Regions from separate parts of the Edwardsiella tarda ATCC 15947 genome, predicted to be linked through region 1. Evidence: predicted binding sites of a transcription regulator. Region 1 holds the regulator's gene; each other region holds the start of a gene.

What was found. The regulator PhoB, encoded in region 1, activates phosphate uptake and scavenging genes when phosphate is short. The targets are predictions, from matches to a motif close to CTGTCATAAAACTGNCNNAT.
Region 2: the regulator PhoB is predicted to act here: its motif matches at 1,846-1,865, upstream of glpT (glycerol-3-phosphate transporter).
Region 3: the regulator PhoB is predicted to act here: its motif matches at 5,605-5,624, upstream of pstS (phosphate ABC transporter substrate-binding protein PstS).
Region 4: the regulator PhoB is predicted to act here: its motif matches at 4,648-4,667, upstream of pitA (inorganic phosphate transporter PitA).

What each region holds. Positions count from the first base shown of each region.
Region 1 is NZ_CP084506.1:2,448,163-2,456,043, forward strand. It holds gene speG (spermidine N1-acetyltransferase) at 1-413, shown strand, start outside; gene ppk1 (polyphosphate kinase 1) at 540-2,645, shown strand; gene ppx (exopolyphosphatase) at 2,661-4,190, shown strand; gene phoR (phosphate regulon sensor histidine kinase PhoR) at 4,326-5,624, opposite strand; gene phoB (phosphate response regulator transcription factor PhoB) at 5,651-6,340, opposite strand; gene sbcD (exonuclease subunit SbcD) at 6,530-7,759, shown strand; gene DCL27_RS11435 (SbcC/MukB-like Walker B domain-containing protein) at 7,756-7,881, shown strand, end outside.
Region 2 is NZ_CP084506.1:422,872-430,752, forward strand. It holds gene glpQ (glycerophosphodiester phosphodiesterase) at 1-174, opposite strand, end outside; gene glpT (glycerol-3-phosphate transporter) at 286-1,641, opposite strand; gene glpA (anaerobic glycerol-3-phosphate dehydrogenase subunit A) at 2,070-3,719, shown strand; gene glpB (glycerol-3-phosphate dehydrogenase subunit GlpB) at 3,709-4,974, shown strand; gene glpC (anaerobic glycerol-3-phosphate dehydrogenase subunit GlpC) at 4,971-6,170, shown strand; gene DCL27_RS02055 (YhcH/YjgK/YiaL family protein) at 6,362-6,850, shown strand; gene argF (ornithine carbamoyltransferase) at 6,902-7,881, opposite strand, start outside.
Region 3 is NZ_CP084506.1:3,602,260-3,610,140, reverse strand. It holds gene adeD (adenine deaminase) at 1-170, shown strand, start outside; gene yieH (6-phosphogluconate phosphatase) at 234-905, shown strand; gene phoU (phosphate signaling complex protein PhoU) at 976-1,698, opposite strand; gene pstB (phosphate ABC transporter ATP-binding protein PstB) at 1,716-2,495, opposite strand; gene pstA (phosphate ABC transporter permease PstA) at 2,541-3,428, opposite strand; gene pstC (phosphate ABC transporter permease PstC) at 3,430-4,401, opposite strand; gene pstS (phosphate ABC transporter substrate-binding protein PstS) at 4,462-5,502, opposite strand; gene DCL27_RS16685 (glycosyltransferase) at 5,852-6,688, shown strand; gene glmS (glutamine--fructose-6-phosphate transaminase (isomerizing)) at 6,757-7,881, opposite strand, start outside.
Region 4 is NZ_CP084506.1:176,380-184,260, reverse strand. It holds gene DCL27_RS00910 (sensor histidine kinase) at 1-885, opposite strand, end outside; gene mgtA (magnesium-translocating P-type ATPase) at 1,682-4,393, shown strand; gene pitA (inorganic phosphate transporter PitA) at 4,673-6,169, shown strand; gene DCL27_RS00895 (sodium-dependent transporter) at 6,289-7,638, opposite strand; gene uspB (universal stress protein UspB) at 7,874-7,881, opposite strand, start outside.

The DNA of each region.
Region 1 (7,881 bases):
TGTACGATAAGCATATCCACGACCAGAGCGAACGCCGCTTCGTGGTCGAGCAGGATGGCAACAAGATCGGGCTGGTCGAGCTGGTGGAGATCGACCACATTCATCGCCGCGCCGAATTCCAGATCATCATCGATCCCGCCCATCAGGGCCGAGGCTACGCCAGTAAGGCCGCGCTGCTGGCGATGGAGCACGCCTTCGCGGTGCTAAACCTGTATAAGCTCTATCTCTTGGTCGATAAGGAGAACCACAAGGCGATCCATATCTACAGCAAGCTGGGCTTCGAGATCGAGGGTGAGCTGGTCCACGAGTTTTTCATCAATGGCGAGTATCGCAACGCCATTCGCATGTGTATGTTCCAACACCGTTATATGGCCATGTACCGCGCCAACGGCGGCGAGACACCGGGCGTCTAGCGCGCCGGTTGGACTTTCTCCCCTGAGACTCGCCATAATAGTCCGCATCATGGCCCGTCGTCGGCGGGCCACTCCGGTCAGGACAACACCGGGGCGGATTGTTTTTGCTTGGCTACTGGAGTCATCATGGGGCAGGAAAAGCGCTACATCGACAAAGAACTCAGCTGGTTATCCTTCAATGAGCGCGTATTGCAGGAGGCCGCCGACAAGAGTAATCCGCTGATCGAGCGCATGCGCTTCCTCGGCATCTACTCCAGTAACCTGGATGAGTTTTACAAGGTACGCTTCGCCGAGCTGAAACGTCGTATTCTGATCAGTGAGGAGCAAGGCACCGATAATGGCAACTCACGCCACCTCCTCCAGCAGATCCAGGCCAAGGTGCTAAAGGCCGACCAGGAATTCGACTCGCTCTACAACGATCTGTTGTTAGAGATGGCACGCAATCAGATCTTCCTGATCAACGAGCGCCAACTCTCGGAAAATCAACAGGTGTGGCTACGCCAATACTATCGTAACCATCTACGCCAGCATATCACGCCGATCATGCTCGATGAGGAGACCGACCTGGTCTCCTTCCTCAAGGATGATTACACCTACCTGGCGGTCGAAATCATCAACGGTCAACAGACCCGCTACGCGTTGCTGGAGATCCCCTCGGACAAGGTCGAGCGCTTTATCACGCTACCGCCGGAGACGCCACGCCGTCGCAAACCGATGATCCTGGTGGACAACATCCTACGCTACTGCCTGGATGACATCTTCAAGGGCTTCTTCGACTACCATACCCTCAACGCCTACTCGATGAAGATGACCCGCGACGCTGAATACGATCTGGTGACGGAGATGGAGTCCAGCCTGATGGAGCTGATGTCCTCCAGCCTCAAGCAGCGTCTCACCGCCGAGCCGGTACGCTTCGTCTACCAGCGCGATATGCCCGACGAATTAGTCGCGCTGCTGACCCGCAAGCTGGGCATCTCCTCCTACGACTCGCTGATTGCCGGGGGGCGCTACCATAACTTTAAAGATTTCATCAAGTTCCCCAATGTCGGTAAGGCCAATCTGCTCAATCGCCCGCTGCCACGCCTGCGTCACGTATGGTTCGATCGCTTCCGCAACGGTTTCGACGCCATCCGCGATCACGACGTGTTGCTCTATTACCCCTATCACACCTTCGAACATGTGCTAGAGCTGTTGCGCCAGGCCTCTTTCGACCCCAGTGTGTTGGCGATCAAGATCAACATCTACCGGGTGGCCAAGAACTCACGCATCATCGAATCGATGATCCACGCCGCCCACAACGGTAAGAAGGTTACCGTGGTGGTCGAGTTGCAGGCACGCTTCGATGAGGAGGCCAACATCCACTGGGCCAAGCGGCTCACGGAGGCCGGGGTGCATGTGATCTTCTCGGCGCCGGGGTTGAAGATCCACGCCAAGCTATTCTTGATCTCACGCCGCGAGGGCGATGACATCGTGCGCTATGCCCATATCGGCACCGGCAACTTCAACGAAAAGACGGCACGCCTCTACACCGACTATTCGCTGCTCACCGCCGACGCGCGCATCACCAACGAGGTACGCCGGGTGTTCAACTTCATCGAAAACCCCTATCGTCCGGTCAACTTCGAGTATCTGATGGTGTCGCCGCAGAACTCCCGTCGCATGCTGTATCAGCTCATCGATCAGGAGATCACCCATGCCCAGGCCGGGCTGGGCGCCGGCATCACCTTGAAGGTCAACAACCTGGTGGACAAGGGGCTGGTCGATCGCCTGTACGCCGCCTCCAGCGCCGGAGTCAAGATCCGTCTGCTGGTGCGCGGCATGTGCTCGCTGGTGCCGGGGATCCCTGGCGTGAGCGACAACATCAGCGCCATCAGCATCGTGGATCGCTTCCTGGAGCATGCGCGGGTCTATGTCTTCGACAACCACGGCGATCCGCAGGTCTTCCTCTCTTCCGCCGACTGGATGACGCGCAACATCGATTACCGCATCGAGGTGGGGGTACGCCTACTCGATCCACAGCTGCGGCAACGGGTGCTGGAACTGCTGGAGCTGCAATTCAGCGATACGGTCAAGGCGCGCTACCTCGATCGCGAACTCAGTAACCGCCGGGTGCCGCGCGGCAATCGCCGCAAGGTGCGTTCGCAACTGGCGATCTACGACTACATCCGGGCGCTGGAATCCGCCGACGCTCAACGGGCGCAGGCACTCCTCGCTGCCCCAACTCATGACTAAACCGGACTGCCGCCTATGCCGCTGATTCCCTCTTCGCCCCGTCCGCAGGAGATCGCCGCCGTCGATCTCGGCTCTAACAGCTTTCACATGGTGATCGCCCGCGTCGTCAACGGCGCGCTACAAATCCTGGGACGGCTCAAGCAGCGCGTCCACCTCGCCGATGGCTTGGATGATCAGCAGCGACTGAGTGAGGAGTCGATGGCACGCGGCTTGGCCTGCCTGGCGCTGTTCGCCGAACGCCTACAGGGCTTCCCGGCGGAGAACGTCTGCATCGTCGGTACCCATGCCCTGCGGCAGGCGGATAACGCCCAAGAGTTTCTTAAACGCGCCGCCAAGGTGATCCCCTACCCCATCGAGATCATCTCCGGCCATGAGGAGGCGCGCCTGATCTTTATGGGCGTCGCCCACACGCAGCCGGAGAAGGGCCGCAAGCTGGTCATCGACATCGGCGGGGGGTCGACGGAGATGGTGATCGGCGAAGACTTTGATCCGCTGCTGGTCGAGAGCCGGCGTATGGGCTGCGTCAGCTTCGCCCAACAGTTCTTCGCCGGTGGGGTGATTACCCCCGCCAACTTCCAGCGTGCCCGTCTGGCGGCGGCGCAGAAGCTGGAGAATATGGCCTGGCAGTATCGCATTCAGGGGTGGAATGCCGCGTTGGGTGCCTCCGGTTCGATCAAGGCGGCCTATGAGGTGCTGGTGGCGATGGGCGAGAAGGATGGGTTAATCACCCCGGCGCGGCTGGCGATGTTGTGCGACGAGGTGCTGCGCTACCCACGGGTCGATGCGCTGCGCCTACCCGGCCTCTCCGAGGAGCGGCGCCAGGTCTTCGTCCCCGGCCTCGCCATCCTCTGCGGCGTGTTCGATGCCTTGGCGATCAAACAGTTGCGCCTGTCTGACGGCGCACTGCGCGAAGGGGTGTTGTATGAGATGGAGGGGCGCTTCCGCCACCAGGATATCCGGAGCCGTACCGCGCATAGCCTGGCGGAGCACTACAACATCGATCGCGAACAGGCGCAGCGCGTCCAGGCCAGCGTTCGTCAACTGTACGCGCAGTGGATGGCGCAAAACCCGCGCCTGGCCCATCCACAGCTGGAGGCGTTGCTCAACTGGGCGGCCGCGCTGCATGAGGTGGGCCTGAGCATCAACCACAGCGGCATGCAGCGTCACTCCGCCTATATCTTGCAATACACCAACCTCCCCGGTTTCACTCAGGAGCAGCAGTTGATGCTGGCGACGCTGGTTCGCTGCCAACGCAAGGCATTGCGTCTGGCGGATCTGCCACGCTTCGCCCTGTTCAAGAAGAAGCAGTATCTGCCGCTGATCCAGATCCTCCGCCTCGCGACCCTACTCAATAACCAGCGTCAGGCCACCACACCACCCCAGACTCTCCAATTAGAAACCAGTGGACTCCAGTGGGTGCTGCGCTTCCCCGCCCATTATCTGCGACAAAACAGCCTGATGCAGTTAGATCTGGAGAAGGAGCAAGCTTATTGGCGCGATGTCGAAGGCTGGGGGCTGATCATCGAGGAGTTAACCCCCGCCTAGACGCCGCCGCTGCGTGCACCATTGCCCAGCGAGTCGGATGACGGCCAGCGCCGCTCCCCCCGCCGGGCAGAAAGGGAGGCGGACGCTGAGCCCGCCAAGAGCAAGAGAGGGATGAACCGGCCTCGCCCTGCGGCATCAGCGCGGATCGGCGCTCACCACCAGATGGCTCGGCAGGGTGAAGGCGAAACAGCTCCCCTGGCCTACGATGCTGCTGATCTCCAACTGTGCATCGTGATGCTGCAAGGCATGCTTGACAATCGCCAGCCCCAATCCGCTACCGCCGGTACGGCTCGAGCGGGAACGATCGACACGGTAAAACCGCTCGGTCAGACGGCTCAGGTGCTCGTTGGCGATCCCCGGGCCATTATCACGGACCGTGAAGCGCGCACCCTGCGGCGTACGCTGCCAACTTACCGTGATCTCACTGCCCGGCGGCGTATGATTCAACGCGTTATACACCAAGTTGGAGACCGCGCTACCGAGCTGCTCTTCGTTGCCGCGTACCCGTAGCGTCTCGTCGATGATAAAGCGCAGGGTGTGACGACCGTCGCTGAGGGAGTGCGCCTCGCGCTCCAGCAGATGGAGCCGCGCCGGTACATCCACCAGCGCGTTGAGGTCGATGTGCGGCGCCGCCTCGATACGCGACAACACCAGCAGTTGCTGTACCAGACCATCCATGCGCCGCGTCTGCGCCTGCATGGTGGCGAGCGCCTTCTCGCGCTGGGCCGCCGGCATCTCGTCGCTACCGAACATCTCCAGATAGCCCTGTAACACCGTCAGCGGTGTACGTAACTCATGGCTGACGTTGGCGAAGAAGTTACGCCGCGCGCCCTCCAGCTGACGCGTCTGCGTCACATCACGCGCGATCATCAACAGCTGCCCCTCGCTATAGGGCATCAGCCGAAACTCCATGTAGCGTCCGCTATTTAGGTGCAGCGTCAACGGCTGGCTATAGTCGGCCGAGGTCAGATACGCGCTAAACTCGGGATAACGCAGCAGGTTGCGGATATTCTGACCGTTGTCCTCCGGCCAGCGAAAGCTGAGTAGGTGTTGGGCCAGTTGGTTACACCAGAAGATATTGCCCTCATCGGTCAGCATCACGATGGCATCGGGCAGCGACTCCGCCCCACTACGGAAGCGTTTAATCAACAGCGTCAACTCACGCCGCCGCCGTCGATTGCGCTGCTGCATCTGATACAGCCCATAGAACAAGGGCTCCCAGCTGCCGCGTCCACTCGGGGGGGTCATGCTGCGATCCACCCATAACCAGTGCGAGAGGCGTAATTGGTTCCACCCCTGCCACAGCCACAACAGGCAGAGCGCCAACAGCAGGAACCAGGACCAGTAACCGAACAGCGCACCGAGCAACAAGGCCGGCACACAGCACAAGAGCAGCTCGGCGAGCAGCGTCTTCCAGGATAGTTTATCAAGCACAGTCAGGACTCCATCGCCTGCGGCAATCAGAAACGGGCGGAGAAGCGGTAGCCAGTGCCCCGCACGGTCTGTACCATGCGATCGTGGCCGCTGCTCTCCAACGCCTTACGCAAGCGGCGAATATGGACATCGACGGTACGATCCTCTACATACACGTTAGTGCCCCAGACATGATTGAGCAACTGCTCGCGGCTATAGACGCGCTCGGGATGTGTCATAAAGAAGTGCAACAATTTGAACTCGGTCGGCCCCATCTCCAGCGGCGCCTCATCGGCCATCACCCGATGCGAGACCGGGTCGAGGCTCAACCCCTGTAGGGTGATGGTCTCCTCCAGCGCCATCGGCGAGATGCGGCGCATCACCGCCTTGATACGCGCGACCAGCTCCTTGGGCGAGAACGGCTTGATGATGTAATCGTCGGCCCCCACCTCCAGGCCCCGCACCCGATCCTCCTCCTCGCCGCGCGCCGTCAGCATCATCACCGGAATATCACGCGTGGCCGGTTCACGCTTCAGATGCTTAATCAACTGAATGCCGGAGCCGCCCGGGAGCATCCAATCCAACAGGATGAGGTCGGGATAGGGTTCGCACAGCCGGCTCAACGCACCGTCGTAACTCTCCGCTTCCAGCGGCTGATAGCCGTTCTGCTCTAAAACGAAACTCACCATTTCCCTGATGGGGGTTTCATCTTCCACGACTAAAATGCGTCTGGCCATATCGACTTCCCAGGTAATTGTCATTCGTCCGCAATTATGCGTCATTTTTATGACAGATTTATGAAAAAAGCGTAATGCCGTGTGCCCTCGACGAGGGGTGCCTTGGCGCGCCCCATACCCACCGCGTATACTGAGCGCCATCGCTTCCGCCCGCCCACGCGGGCACGCCACCCGTTGCCAAGGGACTCCATGCGTCTACTCCATACTTCCGACTGGCATCTTGGCCAGCACTTCTACGGCAAGAGCCGGGCCGATGAACACCGGGCATTTCTCGACTGGCTGCAGCAACAGGCCGAGCAGCATCGCGTCGATGCCATCATCGTCGCCGGTGATCTGTTTGATACCGGCACGCCCCCCAGCTACGCCCGCGAGCTGTACAACCGCTTCGTGGTGGCACTCCAGGCGAGCGGTTGCCAACTGATCGTCCTCGCCGGTAACCACGACTCCGTGGCGACCCTCAATGAGTCGCGCGATCTGTTGGCCTGCCTACATACCCAGGTGATCAGCCATGCCCAGCCTGACGACGCGCCGCTGCTGCTCACTCAGCGCGATGGCTCGCCCGGCGCCATCCTGTGTCCGGTGCCTTTTCTCCGCCCGCGCGATCTGCTACGTAGCCAGGCCGGTCAGTCGGCAGACGATAAACAGTTCGCGTTACAGCACGCCATCAGCGAACACTACCAGAACCTGTATCAACGCGCCGTGACGCTACGCCAGACGCTGGGACAGGATCTGCCGATCGTCGCCACCGGTCATCTGACCGCCATCGGCGCCAGTCGCTCCGAATCGGTACGCGACATCTACATCGGATCGCTGGATGCCTTGCCGCTCAGCGCCTTCCCGCCAGCCGACTATATCGCCCTGGGGCATATCCACCGGCCACAGCGTGTCGGCCGCGCCGAGCACATTCGCTACAGCGGCTCGCCGATCCCGCTCAGTTTCGACGAGTTGGGCAGCGCCAAGAGTGTCTGCCTGGTTGAGCTGAACGCCCAGGGATTACAGGCAATCACCCCTCTGGCGGTTCCCCAGAGCCAACCGATGCGCCTGCTGAAGGGGAATCTGGCCGAGATCGGCGCCGCCCTGGAGGCATTACGCGACCAGGCGACGGAGAAACCGATCTGGCTAGACATCGAGATCGATAGCGACGGCTGGCTCAGCGACGCCGAGCGCACCTTGCAGCAGCAGGCGGCGAGCCTACCGGTGGAGATCCTGCTGCTACGCCGCAGCCGAGAGCAGCGCCAACGCGCCTTAACCATGCAGGCGGGTGAAACCCTGAGTGAACTGACGCCCGACGAGGTCTTTAATCGCCGCCTGGCGCTGGAGTCAGAGGGCGATGCGACACAGCAGGCACGCGCGCGGCAACTGTTTCAGCAGGTGTGTCACGAGATCGAACTGGCCCAACCTGGGGAGGCGTCGGCATGAGGATCCTGAGTCTACGCTTTAAAAACATCAACTCGCTGCGCGGCGAATGGAAGATCGACTTCAGTGCCCCACCATTCTGCGACAGCGGACTGTTCGCCATCACCGGCGCCACCGGTGCCGGG
Region 2 (7,881 bases), 1.6 Mb from region 1:
CTCTAGAAAATCAGCGCCTTGGGCGTAGGCCATCGCCTTGGCTGGCAGGGTATGCTCCGGCAGATAGCCGCTGGCGCCACGGTGAGCGATGACCACTTTATCATTCGCGGCATAGGCGCTCATCGCCAAGGTGCCGCCGAGCAGGAGACTGGCTACTATTGCATTAATTTTCATAGAATTATCCTTATCTCTGGTGGGGTTAAGGCTACAAAAAAGGCTGTACCCCGCATGCGCGGCACAGCCTTCGGTTAAGCAGGGCGGCGCATGAGGCGCCGCCGTTGAGGCTTAGGCTCGCTTCTCTGCTTGCTCGCGCAGATGCTGTTTGTGTTCGTTGATCATCACCACCAGCAGCAGGATGACGGCCAGGATGCCGCCGCCGATCATCACCATGAAGCCACCGTTCCAGCCGAAGAAGTCGACGGTGTAACCGACGATGGCGCTGGCGGCCACGGAGCCACCCAGGTAGCCGAACAGGCCGGTGAAGCCTGCCGCGGTACCGGCCGCTTTCTTCGGTGCCAGTTCCAGGGCGTGCAGGCCGATCAGCATCACCGGACCATAGATCAGGAAGCCGATGATGATCATGCAGGCCATATCGACGTTGGGGTTACCTGCCGGGTTAAGCCAGTAAACGATGGTGGCGATGGTGACCAGGGTCATAAAGAACACCCCGGTGGCACCACGGTTACCGCGGAAGACCTTGTCAGACATCCAGCCGCAGATCAGGGTCCCTGGGATACCGGCATACTCGTACAGGAAGTAGGCCCAGGAGGACTTATCCAGCGCGAAGTGTTTCACCTCTTTCAGGTAGGTCGGTGACCAGTCCAGGATGCCGTAACGCAGCAGATAGACGAATACGTTGGCGATGGCGATATACCACAGCAGCTTGTTGGGGAAGACATACTGCATGAAGATCTGCTTGGCGGTCAGCTCCTGCTCCGCCTTGGCGGAGTAGTCGTCCGGGTAGTCGTTCTTATACTCTTCGATCGGCGGCAGGCCGCAGGATTGCGGGGTGTCACGCATCATGGCGAAGGCGAACAGGGCGACCAGGATGGCGGCGAAGGCGGGCATATAGAGTGCGGCATGCCAGTCGTTGAACCAGGCCATCCCCAGCAGGAACAGCAGCGGCGGCAGGCCACCGCCCACGTTATGGGCGCAGTTCCATACCGACACGATCCCGCCGCGCTCCTTCTGCGACCACCAGTGCACCATGGTACGGCCACACGGCGGCCACCCCATTCCCTGGAACCAGCCGCACAAGAACAGCAGCACGAACATCACCATGATGCTGGAGGTGGCCCACGGGACGAAGCCCATCACCAACATCACCACGGCGGCCAGGATCAGGCCGGCCGGCAGGAAGACGCGCGGGTTGGAGCGGTCAGAGACCGACCCCATGATGAATTTAGAGAAGCCGTAAGCGATGGAGATGCCGGAGAGGGCAAAACCGAGATCGCCACGGGAGAAGCCTTGCTCGACCAGGTAGGGCATCGCCAGGGTGAAGTTTTTACGCACCAGGTAGTAAGCGGCGTAGCCAAAGAAGATCCCCATAAAAATCTGCCAGCGCAGACGACGATAGGTCGGGTCTATCTGCGCGTCTGGCAACCGCGACTTATGCGCCGCGGGCTTAAACATGCTTAACATAACTCTCTCCGATGACGTTATTTATTGTTTGTTTGGTCCTAAATCCGCTTCCCCAGTGAAATCGGTTAAGGCACACGCTCATAGGTAAAAAAACAAAATAGGCGCGCCTAGCAGTGAATTATGCCGCCAGATACCCTTTTCGTTTTCATTTTCGAGCGCAGGATAGGCAATTGCGAACAATCAGACTGTGAGAGAGTCCTCATATTGTTACACTTTTATGAAATTGAGCGACAAATTAACCGATTGAGTAAAAAAATAAGGTAATTTGTATGATATATGCGTCTAGCTAGGGTGATATTGATCACATTGATGAGCTTTTATGGTCTTTCTATTTTCGTTTTGTGCGCGTATTTGCTCCTTATCAAACATTTTTAGTCCGCAATATGGCTTACTAAGCGCATTACCACTCTTTGGCTTGGGAGCCACTCATGTTACAGAGCCCCGCATCACAGGAAACTGACGTCGTCATTATCGGCGGCGGCGCCACCGGCGCCGGTATCGCCCGTGACTGCGCGCGCCGCGGCCTGCGTTGTATTCTGCTGGAGCGTCACGACATCGCCACGGGCGCGACAGGCCGTAATCATGGTTTGCTACACAGCGGTGCCCGTTATGCGGTGACCGACGGTGAATCAGCGCGTGAATGTATTGAAGAGAACCGCATTCTAAAACGCATCGCCCGCCACTGTGTCGAGCGCACCGATGGGTTGTTTATCACCTTGCCGGAAGACGATCTGGCCTATCAACCGCGTTTTGTCGAGGCCTGCCGGGCCGCCGGTATCGAGGCGCAGGCCATCGATCCGGCTGAGGCGCTGCGCCTTGAGCCGGCGGCTAACCCGCGTCTGATTGGGGCGGTACGTGTGCCGGATGGCACGGTCGACCCTTTCCGCCTGACGGCGGCCAACATGCTGGATGCGCGCGAACATGGCGCCCAGGCACTGACCTATCACGAAGTGTGTGGCCTGCTGCGCCAAGGCGATCGGGTCAACGGGGTGCGCGTTCTCGACCATAAGTCGGGGCAGCGCTACGACATTCACGCGCAGATCGTGGTGAATGCCGCCGGGATCTGGGGGCAGCACATCGCCGAATACGCCGATCTGCGCATCAAGATGTTCCCCGCCAAGGGGGCGCTGCTGATCCTCGGCCACCGCATCAATAACATGGTGATCAACCGCTGCCGTAAGCCGGCGGATGCCGACATCCTGGTACCGGGCGACACCATCTCGCTGATCGGCACCACCTCGACCCATATCGACTACGATCAGATCGATAACATGCTGGTCACGCCGCAGGAGGTCGATGTCCTGATCCGTGAGGGCGAAAAGTTGGCGCCGAAGCTGGCGGCAACCCGCATCCTGCGCGCCTATGCCGGGGTTCGTCCGTTGGTGGCCAGCGACGATGACCCGAGCGGTCGTAACGTGAGCCGCGGTATCGTGCTGCTCGATCACGCCGCGCGCGATGGGATGGAGGGGTTCATCACCATCACCGGCGGCAAGCTGATGACCTACCGGCTGATGGCCGAATGGGCCACGGATAAGGTGTGCGAGAAGTTGGGCGTCACCACACCCTGTACCACCGCCAGCGAGCCGCTGCCTGGCTCTGAACAGTCGGCTGAAGAGACGCTGCGCAAGGTGATCTCCCTACCGGCGCCGATCCGCGGCTCGGCGGTGTATCGCCATGGCGATCGCGCCGACCGTCTGCTGAGCGGCGATCGGTTGAATAGCAGCCTGGTATGCGAGTGCGAGGCGGTGACCGCCGGTGAGGTCCGCTACGCGGTCGACTCCCTGACGGTGAATAACCTGGTGGATCTGCGCCGTCGTACCCGAGTGGGGATGGGGACCTGCCAGGGCGAGCTGTGCGCGTGCCGCGCCGCCGGTCTGCTGAATCGCTTTAAGGTCACCACGCCGCAACAATCCATCGAGCAGCTCTCTCACTTCCTGAACGAGCGTTGGAAGGGGATCCGCCCGATCGCCTGGGGCGATGCATTGCGCGAAAGCGAATTTACCAGTTGGGTTTATCAGGGGTTGTGCGGTATGGATGCCGTGCCGCCGCAGCGTGGGGAGAATGACGATGAAATTTGATACGGTGATGATCGGTGGCGGTCTGGCCGGTTTGGTGTGCGGCATTCGCCTGGCGGAGGCCGGACAGCGTTGCGCCATCGTCAGCGCCGGGCAGAGCGCGCTGCACTTCTCCTCCGGCTCCTTCGATCTGTTGTCGCGCCTGCCGGATGGTACGGCGGTCACCGAGCCGCGTGCGGCGATCGACGAGCTGCAGCGTCAGGCGCCGCAGCACCCCTATAGCCTGCTGGGCGGCGAGCACTTTTCCCGTTATGCGCTGGAGGCCGAGCGCCTGCTGGAGCGTAGCGGTCTGGCGCTGGTCGGCGATCATCGACGCAACCACCTGCGGGTAACCCCGCTGGGGACCCGTCGCCTGACTTGGTTGAGCCCGAATGAGGTGCCGGTCAGCGATGTGGCGAGCGCGTTGCCGTGGCAACGCATTCTGGTGGCGGGCATCGAGGGATTCCTCGACTTCCAGCCGCAATTGGTGGCGGGTTCCCTACAGGAGCAGGGGGCGCATTGCCAGGTGGTGGAGCTGACGCTGCCGGCGTTGGATCGCCTACGCGCCAACCCGAGCGAGTTCCGTGCGGTCAACATCGCCCGGGTGCTCGACGTGGCGGAGAATCGCCGCCTGCTGGCCGACGAACTCAATCGCCACGCGGCTGACGTTGACGCCATCTTCCTGCCCGCCTGTATCGGGGTGGATTGCGACGATGCCTTGGCGCAGCTACGCGCGGCGGTCTCACGCCCGTTGATGCTGTTGCCGACCCTGCCGCCGTCGGTGTTAGGGATCCATATTCATCAGCAGCTGCGTCGCCGTTTCCAGGCGTTGGGCGGCCTGATCATGCCGGGCGACACGGTGGTGAGTGCCGAGTGTGAGGCGGGGCGCGTGACGCGCCTGTATACCCGCAACCACGGCGACATCCCCTTGCGTCCTCGCCATGTGGTGCTGGCTAGCGGTAGCTTCTTTAGCAACGGGTTACGCGCCGACTTTGCCGGCGTGCGCGAGCCGGTGTTTGGCCTGGAGGTGATCGCGGAGGCCGAGCGTGGCGCGTGGTGCCAGGCATCGATGTTTGCCCCGCAACCCTATCTCCAGTTTGGGGTGCGTACCGACGCCAGCCAACGCGCCCGCGTCGATGGCGCGACCCTGCATAACCTGTATGCCGCCGGCGCCGTGCTGGGCGGTTATGATCCGATCCATCAGGGCTGTGGCGCAGGGGTCTCCCTGCTTACCGCCCTGCACGCCGCGCAACAGATCTTGGCGGAGGAGGCACAATGAGTCTGCCTGCTGACAACAGCTTTGAACAATGCATCAAATGCACCGTGTGCACCACCTACTGCCCGGTGGCGAAGGTTAACCCGGCCTATCCCGGCCCGAAGCAGGCCGGCCCGGATGGCGAGCGCCTGCGTCTGAAAGATCCGCAACTGTATGATGAGGCGCTGAAGTATTGCACCAACTGTAAGCGTTGCGAGGTGGCCTGCCCGTCCGACGTGAAGATCGGCGACATCATCCTGCGCGCCAAGACCCAGTACGGTAATCACAAGCCGAAGCTGCGCGACGCCATCCTCAGCCATACCGATCTGATGGGGACGCTGTCGACGCCGTTTGCACCGTTGATCAACGCCACCACCGGTCTGAAGCCGGTGCGTCAACTGCTGGATAAGGCGTTGAAGATCGACCATCGTCGTGAGCTGCCCAAATACTCCCACGGCACCTTCCGTAGCTGGATGCGCAAGCAGGCGAGCGAGCAGGCACGCTTCACGGAGCAGGTGGCGTTTTTCCACGGCTGCTACGTCAACTACAACCACCCGCAGCTGGGCAAGGATCTGGTGCGGGTATTTAATGCCATGGACATCGGGGTTCAACTGCTGTCGCGCGAGAAGTGCTGCGGCGTGCCGCTGGTGGCCAACGGCTTCATCGAGCAGGCCAAGAAGCAGGCGCGGGTGAACGCCGACTCCCTGAGCGAGGCGGTGTTAGAGAAGGGGATCCCGGTGGTGGCGACCTCGTCGAGCTGTACTTTTATGCTGCGCGACGAGTATCCACATGTGTTGGATATCGATACCACGCCGGTGCGGGATCGGGTGGAGCTGGCGACGCGTCATCTCTATCGCCTGCTCGACGCTGGCCGCACGCTGCCCCTCAAGCCGCTGAATCTGAAGATCGCCTACCATACGCCGTGCCATATGGAACGCATGGGATGGGCGCCCTATACCCTGGCGTTGTTGCAGATGATCCCCGGCGTCGAACTGATCATCCTCGACTCTCAATGCTGCGGGATCGCCGGTACTTACGGTTTCAAGAAGGAGAACTACGAGACCGCCCAAGGCATCGGCGCCGGATTGTTCCGCCAGATCGAAGCCAGTGGGGTGGATCTGGTGGTGACCGACTGCGAGACCTGCAAGTGGCAGATCGAGATGTCGACCAGCAAGCGCTGCGAGCATCCGATCACCCTGCTGGCGCAGGCCTTGGCGTAAGGCTTGATACGCTATTTTCCCCTAACTTGTCATGATAATTTTTGAGTGAGTGTCCCTACTTGGTCTCGGCGGTTGCCGAGACCTTTTTTCTTTCTGGCGCCCGCACCGATAAATGTGGCGGGCGGCGCAGTTACGTCGTCCACTTCCCGATAAAATAAAACATGGTTTTATAAACAAAGGAATGAAAAATCATGTTGACGGGTAATGTTCACTACCTCGCCCAGATGCCCTATCTGCCGGTGGCGATCCGCCAGGCGATCGAGTATGTGATGGCCAACTTCAGCGCGGCGACGCCGGCAGGACGCTATGAGATCGACGCCCAGCGCCAGTTTGTCTTGATCGCCCACGACGAGACCGCCGCCGCCGAGACGCGCCGTGCCGAATACCACGCCCGCTATCTGGATGTGCAGATTGTGCTGGAGGGGCAGGAGGGTATGGGCTTTAGCAACCTGGCTCCTGGGGTGCCCGGCGAGGATCGGTTGGCGGATAAGGATATCGCCTTCCTGCCGCTGGGTGCAGGTGGCCTACAGGAGAAGTCTTTGACGTTGCAGCCGGGTGACTTTGTGGTGTTTTATCCGGGCGAGGTGCATAAGCCGTTGTGTGCGCTGGGGGCTCCCGCACCGGTGTGCAAGGCGGTGATCAAGCTGGATGCGCGCGCGCTCGGCCTGCTGGCCGACTAAGGGCGAGAGGGCGGTACGGCCAGGTAGGCCGAGGCCGCCCCGATAGCGGCGTCAGGCGCCGGCCAGCGTCGCCACCATCACCGCCTTGATGGTATGCAGGCGGTTCTCCGCCTGATCGAAGACGATGCTGTGCGGCGACTCGAACACCTCATCGGTAACCTCGATCCCGTCGTGTAAGCCATACTGTTCGGCCATCTGTTTCCCCACGGCGGTCATCGTGTCATGGAAGGCGGGCAGGCAGTGCAGGAATTTCACCTGGGGATTGCCGCTCAGTTGCAGCGTCTGCATGTTGACCTGGTAGGGCAGCAGCTGGGCGATACGCTCCTGCCAGACGGACTTGGCCTCTCCCATTGAGACCCAGACATCGGTATACAGGAAGTCCGCATCCTGTACCCCCTCGGCGACCTCCTCCGTCAGGATCAGCTTGGCGCCGGTCTGCTCTGCTACCGCCTGGCACTGAGCCACCAGCGCCGCCTCCGGCCAGAAGGCGCGCGGGGCCACCAGGCGCAACTCCATGCCCATCAACGCCGCCCCCTCCAGCAACGAGTTGCCCATGTTGTTGCGCGCATCGCCGAGGTACGCCAGCTTGATGGCCGACAGCGGCTTGGCGCAGTGTTCGCGCATGGTGAGCAAGTCCGCCAGGATCTGCGTGGGGTGGAACTCATCGGTCAGCCCGTTCCACACCGGCACCCCGGCGTAGTGCGCCAGCGTCTCCACCACCGTCTGACCGAAGCCACGGTATTGGATGGCGTCATACATCCGCCCCAACACGCGCGCGCTGTCCTTGATCGACTCCTTATGGCCGATCTGGCTACCGCTCGGGCCGAGATAGGTGACGTGGGCCCCCTGATCGTGGGCGGCGACCTCGAAGGCGCAGCGGGTACGGGTGGAGTCCTTCTCGAAGATCAGGGCGATATTCTTTCCTGTCAGGCGCGCCACCTCACTCCCCTGTTTCTTGGCGTGCTTAAGCTCGGCGGCAAGATTGATTAGGTATGCAATCTGTTGTGGGGTGAAATCCAGTAAGCGCAGGA
Region 3 (7,881 bases), 1.2 Mb from region 1:
AACTCAAACAGGCTTGCCACGCATGCGGTATGACCTTGAACGAACCCTTCATCCAGATGGCGTTCCTTTCCCTGCCGGTGATCCCGTCACTCAAACTGACTAGCCTCGGTCTGTTCGATGTCGATCACTTCTGCTTTACCGAGGTTCGCATGGACGAGGAGAGCGTTTAAACTAGGCAGAAATCTTGATACGGCGCGGGTGCTTTCCGCGCCGACTGGCCAAAAGGGACGACCATGAGCAGTATCCGCTGTATTCTCTTCGACTGTGACGGAACGCTGGTAGACAGCGAAATCATCTGTAGTAAAGCCTATGTCAGTATGTTCGCGCGCTATGGGATAACGCTATCCCTGGATGAGATCTATCGCGAGTTCAAAGGGGTGAGACTGTATGACATCATCGATATCATCCAACGTCGTCACCCTTTTCACGCCGATCGCGCCGAGATGGAGTCTCACTACCGCGCCGAAGTCGCGCGCCTGTTCGCTAGCGAACTCCAGCCGATCCCACACGCCCACGAGTTATTGAGTCAGATCTGCGTCCCTATGTGTACCGCCTCGAACGGGCCGGTCAGTAAGATGCAAAGCTCACTCGGCGCTACCGGTATGCTGCCATTCTTCGGCGATCATCTGTACAGCGGCTATGATATCCAAAGTTGGAAACCCGAACCGGATCTGATGCACCATGCGGCGCAAAGCATGGGAGTGACGATCGAGGAGTGCATTCTGGTGGATGACTCACCGGCCGGCGCACATGCCGGGATCGCCGCGGGTATTCCGGTCTTCTACTTTTGCGCCGATCCCCATAATCCGCCCATCGATCATCCCCTGGTGACCGCCTTCGATGATCTGCGCCAATTACCCTCGCTATGGCGCCAACGCGGCTGGCAACTGACTCACACCGCCTAGCCTCCTTATAGCGACGAGCCGCCCTGCGATGCAGGGCGGCTCGTCGGTAAAACGTATTGGCCAGATAGGCTTACTGCTCTCGACTTCCGGCTAACAACTGCTCCAGATCGTCGCCACCGATATGGCGGAAATCCTGACCTTTCACATAGTAGAAAATAAATTCGCAGATATTCTGGCAACGATCGCCGATGCGCTCGATGGAGCGGGCACAGAATAACGCCGTCAGGACGCTGGGGATGGTCCGTGAATCTTCCATCATATAGGTCATCAGCTGACGAACGATCCCTTCATACTCCTGATCGACCTTCTTATCTTCCCGATAGATACGAATGGCTTCATGCAAATCCATACGCGCGAAGGCATCCAGTACATCGTGCAGCATCTGCACCGTATGCTGCCCCAATGACTCCAGGCTAACCAGCAACGGTTGATGCTGCTGGGAGAACTTCTCCAACGCGGTACGACAGATCTTATCGGCCACATCACCGATGCGCTCCAGCTCAGAGATAGTCTTGATGATTGCCATCACCAGGCGTAAATCGCTGGCGGTCGGCTGACGCTTGGCAATAATTTTGACACAGGCCTCATCGATGGCGATCTCCATCATATTGACCTTGGCATCTCCCTCGATCACACGACGCGCCAACTCGGCATCCTGATTATGCATGGCAGTAATGGCATCGGTGAGTTGCTGCTCTACCAGGCCCCCCATGCTCATTACCTGAGTGCGGATATGCTCAAGCTCGGCATTAAACTGGCCGGAGGTATGCTTGTTTAAATTCAAATTATCCATATTCCCTTCCTCAACCATCAGCCATAACGACCAGTAATATAATCTTCCGTCTGCCGCTGTGCCGGTGCGGTAAACAGTTTATCCGTATCGCTAAATTCGATCAGCTCACCCAGATACATAAATGCGGTATAGTCGGAACAACGCGCCGCCTGCTGCATGTTATGGGTCACGATCACCACGGTATAATCCTGCTTCAGCTCGGTGATCAGCTCTTCGATGCGACTGGTCGAGATGGGATCCAATGCCGAGCAGGGCTCATCCAGCAGCAGCACCTCCGGACGGATAGCGATGCCGCGCGCGATGCACAGACGCTGCTGCTGACCGCCAGATAGGCTGTAACCGCTCTGATGCAGCTTATCCTTGGTCTCATTCCACAGGGCGGCCTTGGTCAGGGCCCACTGCACACGCTCATCCATATCGGCGCGTGACAGCTTCTCGAACAGACGAACACCGAAGGCGATATTGTCATAGATCGACATCGGGAAAGGCGTCGGCTTCTGGAAGACCATCCCCACCTTGGCGCGCAACAACGCCACATCTTGGCTATCCGTCAGGATGTTCTGACCATCCAACAGGATCTCCCCCTCGGCGCGCTGCTCCGGGTAGAGCTGGAACATCTTGTTAAAGGTACGCAACAGCGTCGACTTGCCACAACCGGATGGGCCGATGAAGGCGGTGACTTTATTCTGTTCAATATCCAGCGAGATATTCTTCAGCGCATGGAATTTACCGTAATAGAAGTTCAGATCGCGTACCTGAATTTTACTGTTGGTCGTGTCTGTCACTACATTACTCATCGTTTTTCTCTCTGTGAGCGGTGCCGCCGTGACGGCACCCCAAAATTAGTATTTTTTCTTGGCGAAAATCACGCGGGCCACGATATTCAGCAGCAAGACACACAGCGTGATCAGCAGTACACCAGCCCAAGCCAGCTGTTGCCACTCCGCAAACGGACTCATGGCAAACTTAAAGATGGTGACCGGCAGGTTAGCCAGCGGCTGCATCATGTCGGTGCTCCAGAACTGGTTGGAGAGTGACGTAAACAGCAGCGGCGCGGTCTCACCGGCGATACGGGCGATGGCCAACAGTACCCCGGTAATAATCCCCGAGACCGACGCTTTTAGGGTGATCGCCGAAATCATCTTCCACTTCGGCGTACCCAGCGCATAAGCGGCCTCACGTAGGCTATCAGGCACCAGCTTCAACATATTCTCGGTGGTACGAATAACGATGGGCACCTGCAACAGCGCTAGCGCAATCACGCCAGCCCAACCGGAGAAGTGCTGCATCTTCGCCACGACGATGGTATAGACGAACAGACCGACGACGATCGATGGCGCAGACAGTAAGATATCGTTAATAAAGCGAGTCACGTTAGCCAACAGACTATTACGGCCATACTCAGCCAGGTAGATCCCCGCCATGATGCCCAGCGGCGTGCCGATCACCGTTGCCCACAGGATCAACAACCCGGAGCCGACGATGGCGTTAGCCAACCCGCCCCCCTCGGTATTCGGCGGTGGCGTCATCTCAGTAAACAGCGCCAACGACATACCATCGATGCCACGGGTGAAGGTAGAGAATAGGATCCATACCAACCAGAACAGACCAAAGGCCATGGTGCCCATCGACAGGCACAGGGCGATGCGGTTCTTCTGCCGACGCCAAGCCTGCATGCGGCGACGAGACTCCGCCAGCTGCTGCGGGTTTTGCACATCCATCGTTGCCATCTTAACGTCCCTCATTTTTCGCCAGGCGCAGGATCATCAGCTTGGACAACGCCAACACGATGAAGGTAATCACGAACAGGATCAGTCCCAGCTCCATCAGCGCGGCGGTGTGCAACCCAGACTCGGCCTCGGCGAACTCGTTGGCCAATGCCGAGGTAATACTGTTACCCGGCATATACAACGAGAAGCTATCCAGCTGGTAGGTATTACCGATAACGAAAGTGACCGCCATGGTCTCCCCCAGCGCACGCCCCAGACCCAGCATGATGCCACCGATCACCCCATTTTTGGTGAAGGGTAAAACGATGCGCCAGATGACCTCCCAGGTGGTACAGCCGATGCCATAAGCCGACTCTTTCATCATCACCGGCGTCTGCTCAAACACATCGCGCATTACCGCCGCGATGTAAGGGATGATCATGATAGCCAGGATCACCCCGGCAGCCAGGATGCCGATGCCGAAGGCCGGGCCAGAAAATAGGGTACCGACGATGGGAATGCCAGCCAGCAATTCACCCACCGGGGTTTGAAAATATTCGGCAAACAATGGCGCGAAGATAAACAGCCCCCACATGCCGTAGACGATACTGGGGATCGCCGCCAACAGTTCGATCGCCACCCCTAAAGGACGACGCAACCAGTTGGGAGCCAACTCGGTCAAGAATAGCGCAATACCGAAACTGACCGGGACGGCAATGATCAACGCGATCAGCGAGGTCACCAAGGTACCGTAGATCGGCACCAAAGCCCCGAACTGCTCTGCTGGCGCATCCCATTCTTTGCTCCACAGGAAGGCGAAGCCAAACTTCTCCATGCTGGGCAGCGCGGCGATGATCAGGGAAACGATGATGCCTCCCAGCAACAACAACGTGATCAGCGCCGCCAGCTTGACCAACAGCGCAAAAATCACATCTCCGAGCTTACTCGGCGCTCTCATCATCGGCTGTTTATTAACGGAAGGCGAATCAGCCATGTCTATCTCTTCTTAAACGATCATGATAGGGCACGCCCGGAAGGGCGTGCCGAAAAATCATCAATACAGGGCGTTACCGCCGCTATCCTTGACGCTCGTCTTCCAGGCCGCGCGGATCTGCTCCACCACGGACGCGGGTAAGGTGGCATAATCCAATGCATTGGCCTGCTTGGCGCCATCGTTATAGGCCCAATCGAAGAACTTCAGTACCTCAGCCGTCTGCTTTGGCTTGGTCGATGCCTTATGCACCAGAATAAACGTCGTCGAGGTGATCGGCCATACATTATCGCCCGCCTGGTTCGTCAGATCCTGAGCGAAAGAGCGGCTCCAATCGGCCCCTTTAGCCGCATTGCTGAAGCTGACCTCCGTCGGGCTAACCGCTTGACCATCAGCAGAAACCAGTTTGGTGTACGCCAACTTATTCTGTTTAGCGTAGGCATACTCGACGTAGCCAATAGAGCCCGGCAGACGCTGGACAAAAGCGGCGACGCCGTCATTGCCCTTACCCCCTAAACCGGTCGGCCAATTCACCGTCGAACCGGCACCAACATCGGCCTTCCATTGCGGATTAACTTTGCTCAAGTAGCTGGTAAAGACGAAAGAGGTACCGGAACCATCCGCACGCCGCACCACGGCAATATTCTGATCCGGCAGTTTAACGCCCGGATTGAGTTTGGCGATCGCCGCGTCATTCCACTTCTTAATCTTACCCAGGTAGATGTCGCCCAGCGTCTCACCATCTAATGTCAACTCACCCGACTTCACCCCCGGTAGGTTCACTGCCATCACGACCCCACCGATCACGGTAGGGAATTGAAACAGACCGTCGGCCGCCAGCTTCTCATCGCTTAGCGGTGCATCGGAGGCACCGAAATCGACGGTGTTCGCGATGATCTGCTTCACGCCGCCTGAAGAACCAATACCTTGATAATTCACTTTGTTACCGGTTTCTTTCTGGTAGGAATCGGCCCACTTGGCATAAACCGGCGCCGGGAAGGTAGCGCCGGCACCTGTCAGGCTCTCAGCGGCGAAGGCCGGGGTGGCACTCAAGGAGACGGTCGCGGCGACAATCCCAGCGACAGCGGTACGCATCAGTTTCATATTCCCTCCAGGGAAGCGTTATCAAGCTAACGTATCAACAATCGGATCAAGTATGGTGCAGGAAGCAAAATAAGGCAGTTTGATGACAGTAAAATGTATGGATTATGACAGTTTTATGACAGTTGATCGTGGGAGGGAGAAGGAGGAGAAGAAGTCAGAGGAGCATCCGAGACGACCACGTTTATGAACGACAGCCCAGTGGCGAGGATAAGCTTCTTATGCAACTTTCTAGACAGTATCACATTTACGATCAGATAATCATCTATCTCTTTGATGATATTGCTAACCATTCATGGGATAATATAAAAATTTTCTATATCATAAGATATGTTTACAGGGTAACTAATAAATGATTCACCAAGATAACGATAAGCAACATATTAAACTGTCTTATGTGACACATTTTTATTGCAATCAGAAAAGTCTTGAATCTATATTTTCTTTGTTGAGAAAGTATGAGCAACTACCGTTATCCCTGCGTAGCGCAATTGAATTTATTATCATCGATGATGGCTCACCGATTTCTTATCAAATTGAAAAGTTTGATTTAAACATTACCTGGCTAAAAATTACTGAAGATATTAAGTGGAACCAAGCCGGAGCGCGCAATCTCGGTGTGACCTATGCAAAGTCAGATAAGATATTGCTCACTGATCTTGACCATGAACTACCCGAAGAGACGTTAAGCTATTTAATTAAAACTAAAAACCCAGGTAGAAATTTTTATAAAATTTATCGCCGCAGCGATGAGCGTGGCCTCTACAAAGGCCATTCCAATCTCTTTTTTATGTCGCGAGCGCGTTTCTTCCGTCACTTTGGCTATGACGAAGAGTTCGCTGGGAATTATGGTGCGGAAGACTATCGCTTTGTTAAATATCACAAATACCATGGTTCTCGACAGAAATATTTGCCTAAAAAGTTTGTCTGTTATGAAAGAAAGTTAGATCGTGAAAAAAGCTATCATAGTCTAGAGCGTGACTTATCGGCGAATACACCGATCGATCGGCAAAAACGGTATGAGTGTGAAAACTATGGCGATGAATATGGGCACAGTCGTATGTTCCTTAATTTTGAATGGCGTATCATCTACCGTCATAATCTATTCCCGGTAACGTTGCCGCAGCAAAAACGTTGGTGGAAACCGCTGTGGTGGTTACGTTATCTCTTCGCTTCGTTAGCCCGCTAACGCACGCTTGCAGAGCGCCACTAAAAAAGGGGATGAATACTCATCCCCTTATCATCACAGACGAAGACTTACTCAACGGTGACAGATTTAGCCAAATTACGCGGCTGATCTACGTCAGTACCTTTGATCAATGCAACATGGTACGAAAGCAGCTGTAATGGGACCGTGTAGAAAATCGGCGCGATCACCTCTTCTACATGCGGCAACGCAATGATACGCATCCCTTCACTTTCGCTAAACCCGGCGCTTTGGGCGGCGAAAACGTACAGCAGACCACCGCGGGCGCGCACCTCTTCAATGTTGGATTTTAGTTTCTCCAACAGTTCATTGTTCGGAGCGACCACCACCACGGGCATATCGGAATCGATCAGTGCTAATGGACCATGCTTCAGCTCGCCAGCGGCGTAGGCTTCGGCATGAATATAGGAGATCTCCTTCAGCTTCAGCGCACCTTCCATCGCGATCGGGTACTGATCACCACGCCCTAAGAACAATGCATGATGCTTATCCAGGAACTCCTCAGCTAACGCTTCGATGCTACGATCCAGCGACAGCATCTGTTCGATACGGCTCGGCAAGGCTTGTAGCGCATGAACAATATCATGCTCGATATCGGCAGCCATACCATGCAGACGACCGATACGCGCCACCAGCATCAGCAACACCGTTAATTGCGTGGTGAAGGCCTTGGTTGAAGCCACACCGATCTCGGTACCGGCACGCGTCATCAATGCCAGGTCGGACTCACGCACCAGCGATGAACTGGCGACGTTACAAATCGCCAGCGATCCCAGGTAGCCGATCGCCTTTGACAGACGCAACGCCGCTAGAGTATCAGCCGTTTCACCGGACTGAGATAGCGTGATGATCAGGCTGTTCTTGCGCACCGCAGACTTGCGATAGCGGAACTCCGACGCGATCTCCACATCACAAGGAATACCGGCCAATGCCTCAAACCAATAACGCGCCACCATGCCAGAATGATAAGAGGTGCCGCAGGCGATGATTTGCACATGCTCCACCTGTGATAACAGGCGATCCCCTGCCTCACCCAGTTCGCTCAGATCGATGCAGCCATGGCTAAAACGCCCCTCAAGGGTATTTTTAATGGCCTGAGGCTGTTCATAGATCTCCTTTTGCATGTAGTGACGATAATTGCCTTTGTCACCAGCATCGTACTGCACGTTGGACTC
Region 4 (7,881 bases), 1.4 Mb from region 1:
ATTACCATCGGCATACACCACCTGATTGTGTTCGATGGCGCGTAGGGTATGGTGCGAGGTGATCGGCGAGCCCACCAGATGATGATCATCCCCGATGCCGATAAAAGCCAGCAGATGCTGGCGATCGGTCAGCGCCACCGCCCCGACGCCTAACTCCTCATACAGGATGCGCGCCACCTTCATGCTATTCTGACGATCGAAACCCCGGCGCAATATTCCGTCGGCCCGCGCGGCGATCTGCAACGCCTTGGCGGAGAAGGCGGAAGAGTACTTGTCGACGATCGCCCGTCGATCCAACAGGATGCGCATAAACATCGCCGCGCCGATGCTGTTGGTGATCATCATCGGTAAGGCGATATGCTCTACCAACTCCTCGGCCTCCCAGAAGGGACGCGCGATCAGGAGGATGATCCCCATCTGGAGTAACTCTGCCAGTAAGGCTATCGCCCCGACTACCCACGGAGTAAACAGCAGATCAAGGCGATGATGACGCAGCATTTGCCGATGCAAGAGGCCGCCCACCAATCCCTCCACCACCGTCGAGATCATGCAGGCGAGCGCCGTCATCCCCCCCATCGAATAGCGATGTAGCCCGCCGGTCAGTCCCACGAGAAAGCCGACGCTCGGCCCACCCAGCACCCCACCGAGCACCGCACCGATCGCCCGCGTGTTGGCGATCGAGTCATCGATATGCAGGCCGAAGTAGGTGCCCATGATGCAAAACATCGAGAAAGTGAGGTAGCACACCAGCTTATGCGGCAGACGGATCGTCACCTGCATCAATGGAATGAATAGCGGGGTTTTACTGAGCAGATAGGCGATCACCAAATAGACGCACATCTGCTGCAACAGCGAAAGGATTAGATCCACCTGGCTGACGGCCATAGAGATACTCTTTCCGACCACAGAGAGTGCCATTGTAGCCGCCAGTGCAGGCGCATCGCTGCGCGCTGGTAGACAAAACGACGACCCGAGGCCGTAAAAAAAAAGCCAGCACCCGAGCTGGCTAAAAATATGGAAGCAATGTGAGCAATGTCGTGCCTTCCTGGCGAGGCCTGAGCCACACGTGGAAAACGCATTAATGATAATCATTATCAATTGGTTTTGTAAAGTACTTTTGTAAAAAAGTACGAGGCACAGAAATATTATTATCTATTGATATAAAAGGGATTTAATTTTTCGAGTCGTCAGGATGGAACATAAGCATACCTTTGTTAACGATTGGTTTAAGTGTGTACGGTTTACACACTCCCGGCACAGAACTATAGTTAGCGCACTTTTTATCGCGGGAGATAGCGTCAATTGGACAGTCAGAGTCATCAGGAAAACACGCACTTATCCTTGGCAAGCTGACCATCTTCCCGATGTGCTGCTTGCCGAACCCAGGCGGGCAGCAACACTTCATCTCGAACTGCTGCATACCCTAATGTAATCATCTGCCTTGTGTGTACCGACACGCCGGGTGAAATGCGGACAGTTATCATGTTGTTCTATACCCAAGCCCTATTTCCTCCAGGCGCATAAGCGCCGATGCGGGGAGGCGTAATGCCACCCTCGCACTGAGACGCCGTGCATGACGCAGGCTTTGTCACGCCTGGCGTTTCCCTCTTCTGCTTCAGCTATCCACACCTTTCGCCGGGCGGCAAAGGTGCGCTTAAAAATCAGCCCAGAGTACAGCTCTATGACTCAAATGATCGACCAAAACAGCGCGATCCAGAAAGGACGCCGGGAAAAAACGAAGAAAAACTACGCCATCGCCGATGAGGCTCGCGTCAGCCTCGATGCCACGCTGGCCACGCTCTCCGCCAGTACCCAGGGATTAGAGGCGGCGGATGCCGTGGAGCGGTTACAACTGCATGGCCCCAACCAGGTCGCCCATGAGAAGGCGCCACCGGCGCTGGTTCAGTTCGTCATGGCCTTCAACAATCCCTTTATCTACGTATTGATGGCCCTGGCCGTGATCAGCTTCGTCACCGATTACTGGTTACCGCTGCGCCACGGCGAACCGACCGACCTGACCGGTGTGATCATCATCATCGTGATGGTCTCCCTCAGCGGCCTGCTGCGTTTCTGGCAAGAGTTCCGCACCAACAAGGCTGCCGAGGCGCTCAAGTCGATGGTACGCACCACCGCCACCGTGTTACGACGCGCCCACCCGTTCGCCCAGGGCGAATGCCATGAGATCCCGATGCAGCAACTGGTGCCGGGCGATATCATCCTGCTCTCCGCCGGCGATATGATCCCGGCCGACGTCAAACTGATCGAGTCACGCGATCTGTTTATCAGTCAGGCCGTACTAACCGGTGAAGCCTTACCGATCGAGAAATACGACGTCACCGCCAATGTGCGGGAGAAGTCCAGCGAGGCCTGTACCGGTGAGGGCAGCCTATTAGAGCTGGCGAATATCTGCCTGATGGGTACCAACGTCTCCAGCGGCACCGCCAAGGCGGTGGTGGTCGCCACTGGGAACCGCACCTATTTCGGCTCCTTGGCTAAATCCATCGTCGGCACCCGCTCCCAGACCGCCTTCGATCGCGGCGTCAACAGTGTCAGCTGGCTACTGATCCGCTTTATGCTGGTGATGGTACCCATCGTGCTGTTGATCAATGGCTTCACGAAGGGGGACTGGACCGACGCCGCCCTGTTCGCCCTGGCCGTCGCCGTTGGCCTGACCCCGGAGATGCTGCCGATGATCGTCAGCTCTAACCTGGCGAAGGGAGCCATCACCATGTCGCGCCGCAAGGTGGTGGTTAAACGGCTCAACGCCATCCAGAACTTTGGCGCCATGGATGTGCTGTGTACCGACAAGACCGGGACGCTGACGCAAGATCGCATCATCCTGGAACACTATCTGGATACCCAGGGCCAAGCGAATCCGCGTGTCTTGCAACTGGCCTGGCTGAATAGCTACCACCAGAGTGGCATGAAGAACCTGATGGATAAGGCGGTGATCCGCTGTGGACAGGGTAATCCGGCCATCGATGCGATGTCGGGCTACAGCAAGATCGACGAGCTGCCGTTCGACTTCAGCCGGCGCCGCCTCTCCATCGTGGTCAGCGACGAGCAGCGCAACCATACCCTGATTTGCAAAGGGGCCGTCGAGGAGATGATCGCCATCGCCAGCCATATCGAAGAGCGGGGCCAGATCCTGCCGCTGGATGAGGCACGCCGCCACGCGCTGCAAACCCTGGCCGAGGCGTATAACCGTCAAGGCTTCCGTGTCCTGATGCTCGGTACGCGCGATCTCGGTCACGATGGCTGCGCCTTCCCACTCAGCATCGCCGACGAGCGGGATCTGATCCTGTGCGGCCTGTTAACCTTCCTCGATCCGCCGAAAGAGTCCGCCGCCGCCGCGATCGACGCTCTGCGCGAAAATGGTGTTATGGTTAAGGTCTTGACCGGCGATAACCCGACCGTGACCGGCAAGATCTGCCAAGAGGTGGGATTGGAGCCGGGTGAGGTTCTGCTCGGCAGCGATATCGAGCGACTGGATGATCAACAGTTGGCACATGAGGCCGAACGACGCACCGTCTTTGCCAAGCTGAGTCCGTTGCAGAAGTCTCGTGTGCTCAAGGCATTACAGAATAATGGCCACACCGTCGGCTTCCTCGGTGATGGCATCAACGATGCGCCGGCGCTGCGCGATGCCGATGTCGGTATCTCCGTCGATACCGGTACCGATATCGCCAAAGAGTCGGCGGATATCATCCTGCTAGAGAAGGATCTGATGGTATTGGAACAGGGGGTGATCACCGGACGTGAGACCTTCGGTAACATCATCAAATACCTGAACATGACCGCCAGCTCTAACTTCGGCAACGTGTTCTCTGTCCTGGTGGCCAGCGCCTTTATTCCGTTCCTGCCGATGCTGGCCATCCAGCTCTTGCTGCAAAATCTGCTGTATGATCTGTCACAGATGAGCCTACCCTGGGATCGCATGGACAAGGAGTTTCTGCGCAAACCGCGCAAGTGGGATGCCAAAAACATCGGCCGCTTTATGCTGTGGATCGGCCCGACCTCCTCCCTGTTCGACATCGCCACCTATGCCCTGATGTGGTACGTCTTCTCCGCCAACAGCATCGCCCATGAGTCGCTGTTCCAGTCCGGCTGGTTCATCGAGGGGTTACTGTCGCAGACCCTGGTGGTGCATATGCTGCGCACCCAGAAGATCCCCTTCATCCAGAGTTGTGCCGCACTGCCAGTGATGCTGACCACCGGTGTCATCATGGCGTTAGGGATCTACATCCCCTTCTCGCCCCTGGGGCACTTTATCGGCCTGCAACCGCTGCCGTTGAGCTACTTCCCGTGGTTGGTCGCCATCCTGTTGAGCTATTGCGTTCTGACGCAGCTGATGAAGCGTTTCTATATTCACCGCTTCGGTCAGTGGTTCTAATCCTACCGATGCGCCGCTTCGCGGCGCATCGGCCACATTGGTGCGAAAAGCGGCGTAACTCGCCGAATAAACAAAGAAATACCATTACAATGCCAATCATGATATAAAAAATTTTTACTGTCATAATGCTTATAACTTTATGAAATACTAAGAGTAGTCTTAAGTTCATACCTCCTTTTGTCATCGGCAAATCAAAAAAACGTCATATTTTCCTTTTCCCCGGCCAGTCTTCTCGCCGATAATGCGCCGCGTTCATGTCCACAAACTGGCGTAACGCATATGCTACATCTCTTTGCAGGGCTAGATTTCCATACTGGCCTAATGTTAGTCCTCGCACTGCTGTTTGTGCTGTTCTACGAAGCCATCAATGGCTTCCATGATACGGCCAACGCGGTCGCCACCGTCATTTACACCCGTGCACTGCGCTCGCAGATCGCCGTGGTAATGTCCGGTATTTTTAACTTCCTCGGCGTCATGTTGGGCGGTCTGAGCGTGGCCTATGCCATCGTTCACCTGCTGCCGACCGATCTGTTGCTGAACGTCGGCTCTTCCCATGGTTTGGCGATGATGTTCTCCCTGCTGTTGGCGGCGATCATCTGGAACCTGGGCACCTGGTACTTCGGCCTACCGGCCTCCAGCTCGCACACCCTGATCGGTGCCATCATCGGTATCGCGCTCACGAACGCGCTGATGACGCACACCTCGGTGGTCGATGCCCTCAATATCCCTAAGATGATTGAGATCTTCCTGTCATTGATCATCTCGCCGATCGTCGGCCTGCTGCTGGCGGGTCTCATGGTATGGTGTTTGCGTCGTTACTGGAGCGGCACCAAGAAGCGTCGCCGCATCCATATGACGCCGGCCGAGCGCGAGAAGATCGACGGCAAACGCAAGCCACCGTTCTGGACGCGTATCGCCCTGATCGTCTCTGCCATTGGTGTCAGCTTCTCCCACGGCGCCAACGACGGCCAGAAAGGGATCGGTCTGCTGATGCTGGTGTTGATCGGCGTCGCCCCGGCGGGCTTCGTGATGAACATGGATGCCACCGGATATGACATCGCCCGTACACGCGATGCCATCACCCATCTGGATCAGTATTATCGCCAACATCAGGCTGACCTGAGCCATGTCATCAACACCGAGCCGGAGATCCCGGCGAGTGAAGAGGGACAGGGCAGCAAGATCTTCCATTGCAACCCGGCACGGGCGCAAGTCGCCATCGCCAGTGCGCAAGGTATGCTGGCCGATCTGCAAAACTATGATCAACTGACCGTCGATCAACGCAGCCATATGCGTCGCCTACTGATGTGCGTGGCCGATACGGCCGGTAAGGTCGCCAAACTGCCGGAAACCAGCGATAGCAACAAACGCTTCCTGGGCGACCTGCGTAAAGATCTGCTGGCGACCGTCGAATATGCTCCGATGTGGATCATCGTCGCCGTCGCACTGGCCCTGTCGCTGGGCACCATGGTCGGCTGGCGTCGCGTTGCGACGACCATCGGTGAGAAGATCGGTAAGAAGGGGATGACCTATGCACAAGGGGTGTCGGCTCAGATGACCGCCGCCATCTCCATCGGTGTCGCCAGCTATACCGGGATGCCGGTTTCCACCACTCACGTGCTCTCCTCGGCCGTGACCGGCACCATGCTGGTCGATGGCGGCGGCGTGCAGGGTAAGACGGTGAAAAACATCCTGCTGGCCTGGGTATTAACCCTGCCGATGGCGATCGTCATTTCCAGTCTGTTGTACTGGCTGGCGTTAACCTTCGTCGTCTAAACGCCCGCTAATGAAGACTAAGCCCGTCATTGACGGGCTTTTTTTTACCTCAGGCGCATCGGCGCGCACCTGGTACGACGCGATACCTACAACGACAGGATCACGCCCAGCGCCCCCTCTTACCACACGCCATGTAACAAGATCACCCCGATGCATAACGGAGCCGCATAGCGCCAGGTAAAACGCAACGCCCGGCGCCACAGCGGCGACAGAGTCGACGGCAACAACCCTTCCAGTCGAGATGACCAACCGAACAGCAGGCAGATGACGATGGCGAACAGCGGCATCATCAGGTTAGAGGTCAGAAAATCCAACCAGTCGAACAGCGAGCGCCCCGCCCAGGTGTAATCCGCCAGTGGGCCAAACGACAGTGTAACCGGGATGCCTGCCAGCATGATGCTGGCGCTGACCAACAGAGTGGCATTACGGCGCGACCATCCCCAGCGGCCACAGGCGAAGGCCACGATATGCTCCAGTAAGGAGATAGAGGAAGAGAGTGCCGCCAGCAACAGCAAGATAAAAAATGCCGACGCCCACAGTGAGGCAAAAGGCAGATGACTAAAGAAGACCGGCATGGTCATAAAGGTCAGCCCCGGTCCTGCGCTCGGATCCAGACCGGCGGCACTCAGCGCCGGAAAGATCATCAAACCGGCCAGCACACAGACCAGACAAGAGAGCGCCACCACCCACAGGCTGGATCGCGCCACGCCATCACTACTCGGCAAGTAGGCACCATACGTGGTATGGATCCCCAGGCCGACGGACAGGGAAAAGAAGGCTAAGCCCAACGCATCCAAGACGCTTTTTCCGCTCAGATGGCTAAAGTCGGGCCACAGAAACAGGCGTAAGCCGGCGGTGGCCCCCGGCAAGGTCAACGCGATGACGATCAACGCTACCATGATCAACAGCAACAGCGGCATCATCACCTTCACCGCCTTCTCCACCCCGCGCTGTACCCCGCCCAATACCACATAGGCGGTCAGTGCGGCGAACAACAGGTGGGTCACGACTGGCCAATAGGGATGACTAATATAGTGACTGAACAGCGCCTGAAATCCCTGTGCATGGTCGCTCTGCAAGCGCCCGGCCCCCGCCATCAACGCATAGCCGACTGTCCAGCCGCCGACCACACTATAAAAACTGTAGATGCACCAACTGGTCACGATACCGAGCAAGCCGACCCACCCCCAATGACGCCCGCACAACTGGCGGAATGCCTGCACCACGCTCTGACGGCTATGGCTGCCCAGCAGGGTCTCGGCCATAAAGACCGCCAATCCCAGGGTAAAGCTAAACAGAAGGAACAACAGCAGGAAGGCACCGCCGCCATTGGTCGCCGTCACATAGGGGAATTTCCAGATGGCACCGATCCCGATCGCCGATCCGGCGGCGGCCAGGATGTGGCCCACTCGCGACGACCACTGGGGAACGCGGCTCACCGCCGGTGAGCTGTCTAACACTTGACTCATAACATCACTCCGCTGGATGGGGAATCGCCGGAGTACGTCTTGAGGTTTACCTACAACAAGGCCGCCATCCGGCGGCCCTGAGAAAATAGATGGTGTAAGCAGGCCGCCCTAGGTGCTAAGGAGAAGAAGTAGGTTTAGCAGGCGACGCTGTACTGACATAGTCATTGATATCCGTAATGGAAGATTCCCTTTTACCCTATAACAATCCGCTCGGTTAGGCAACGCGCGTATTTCGTCAGTGCC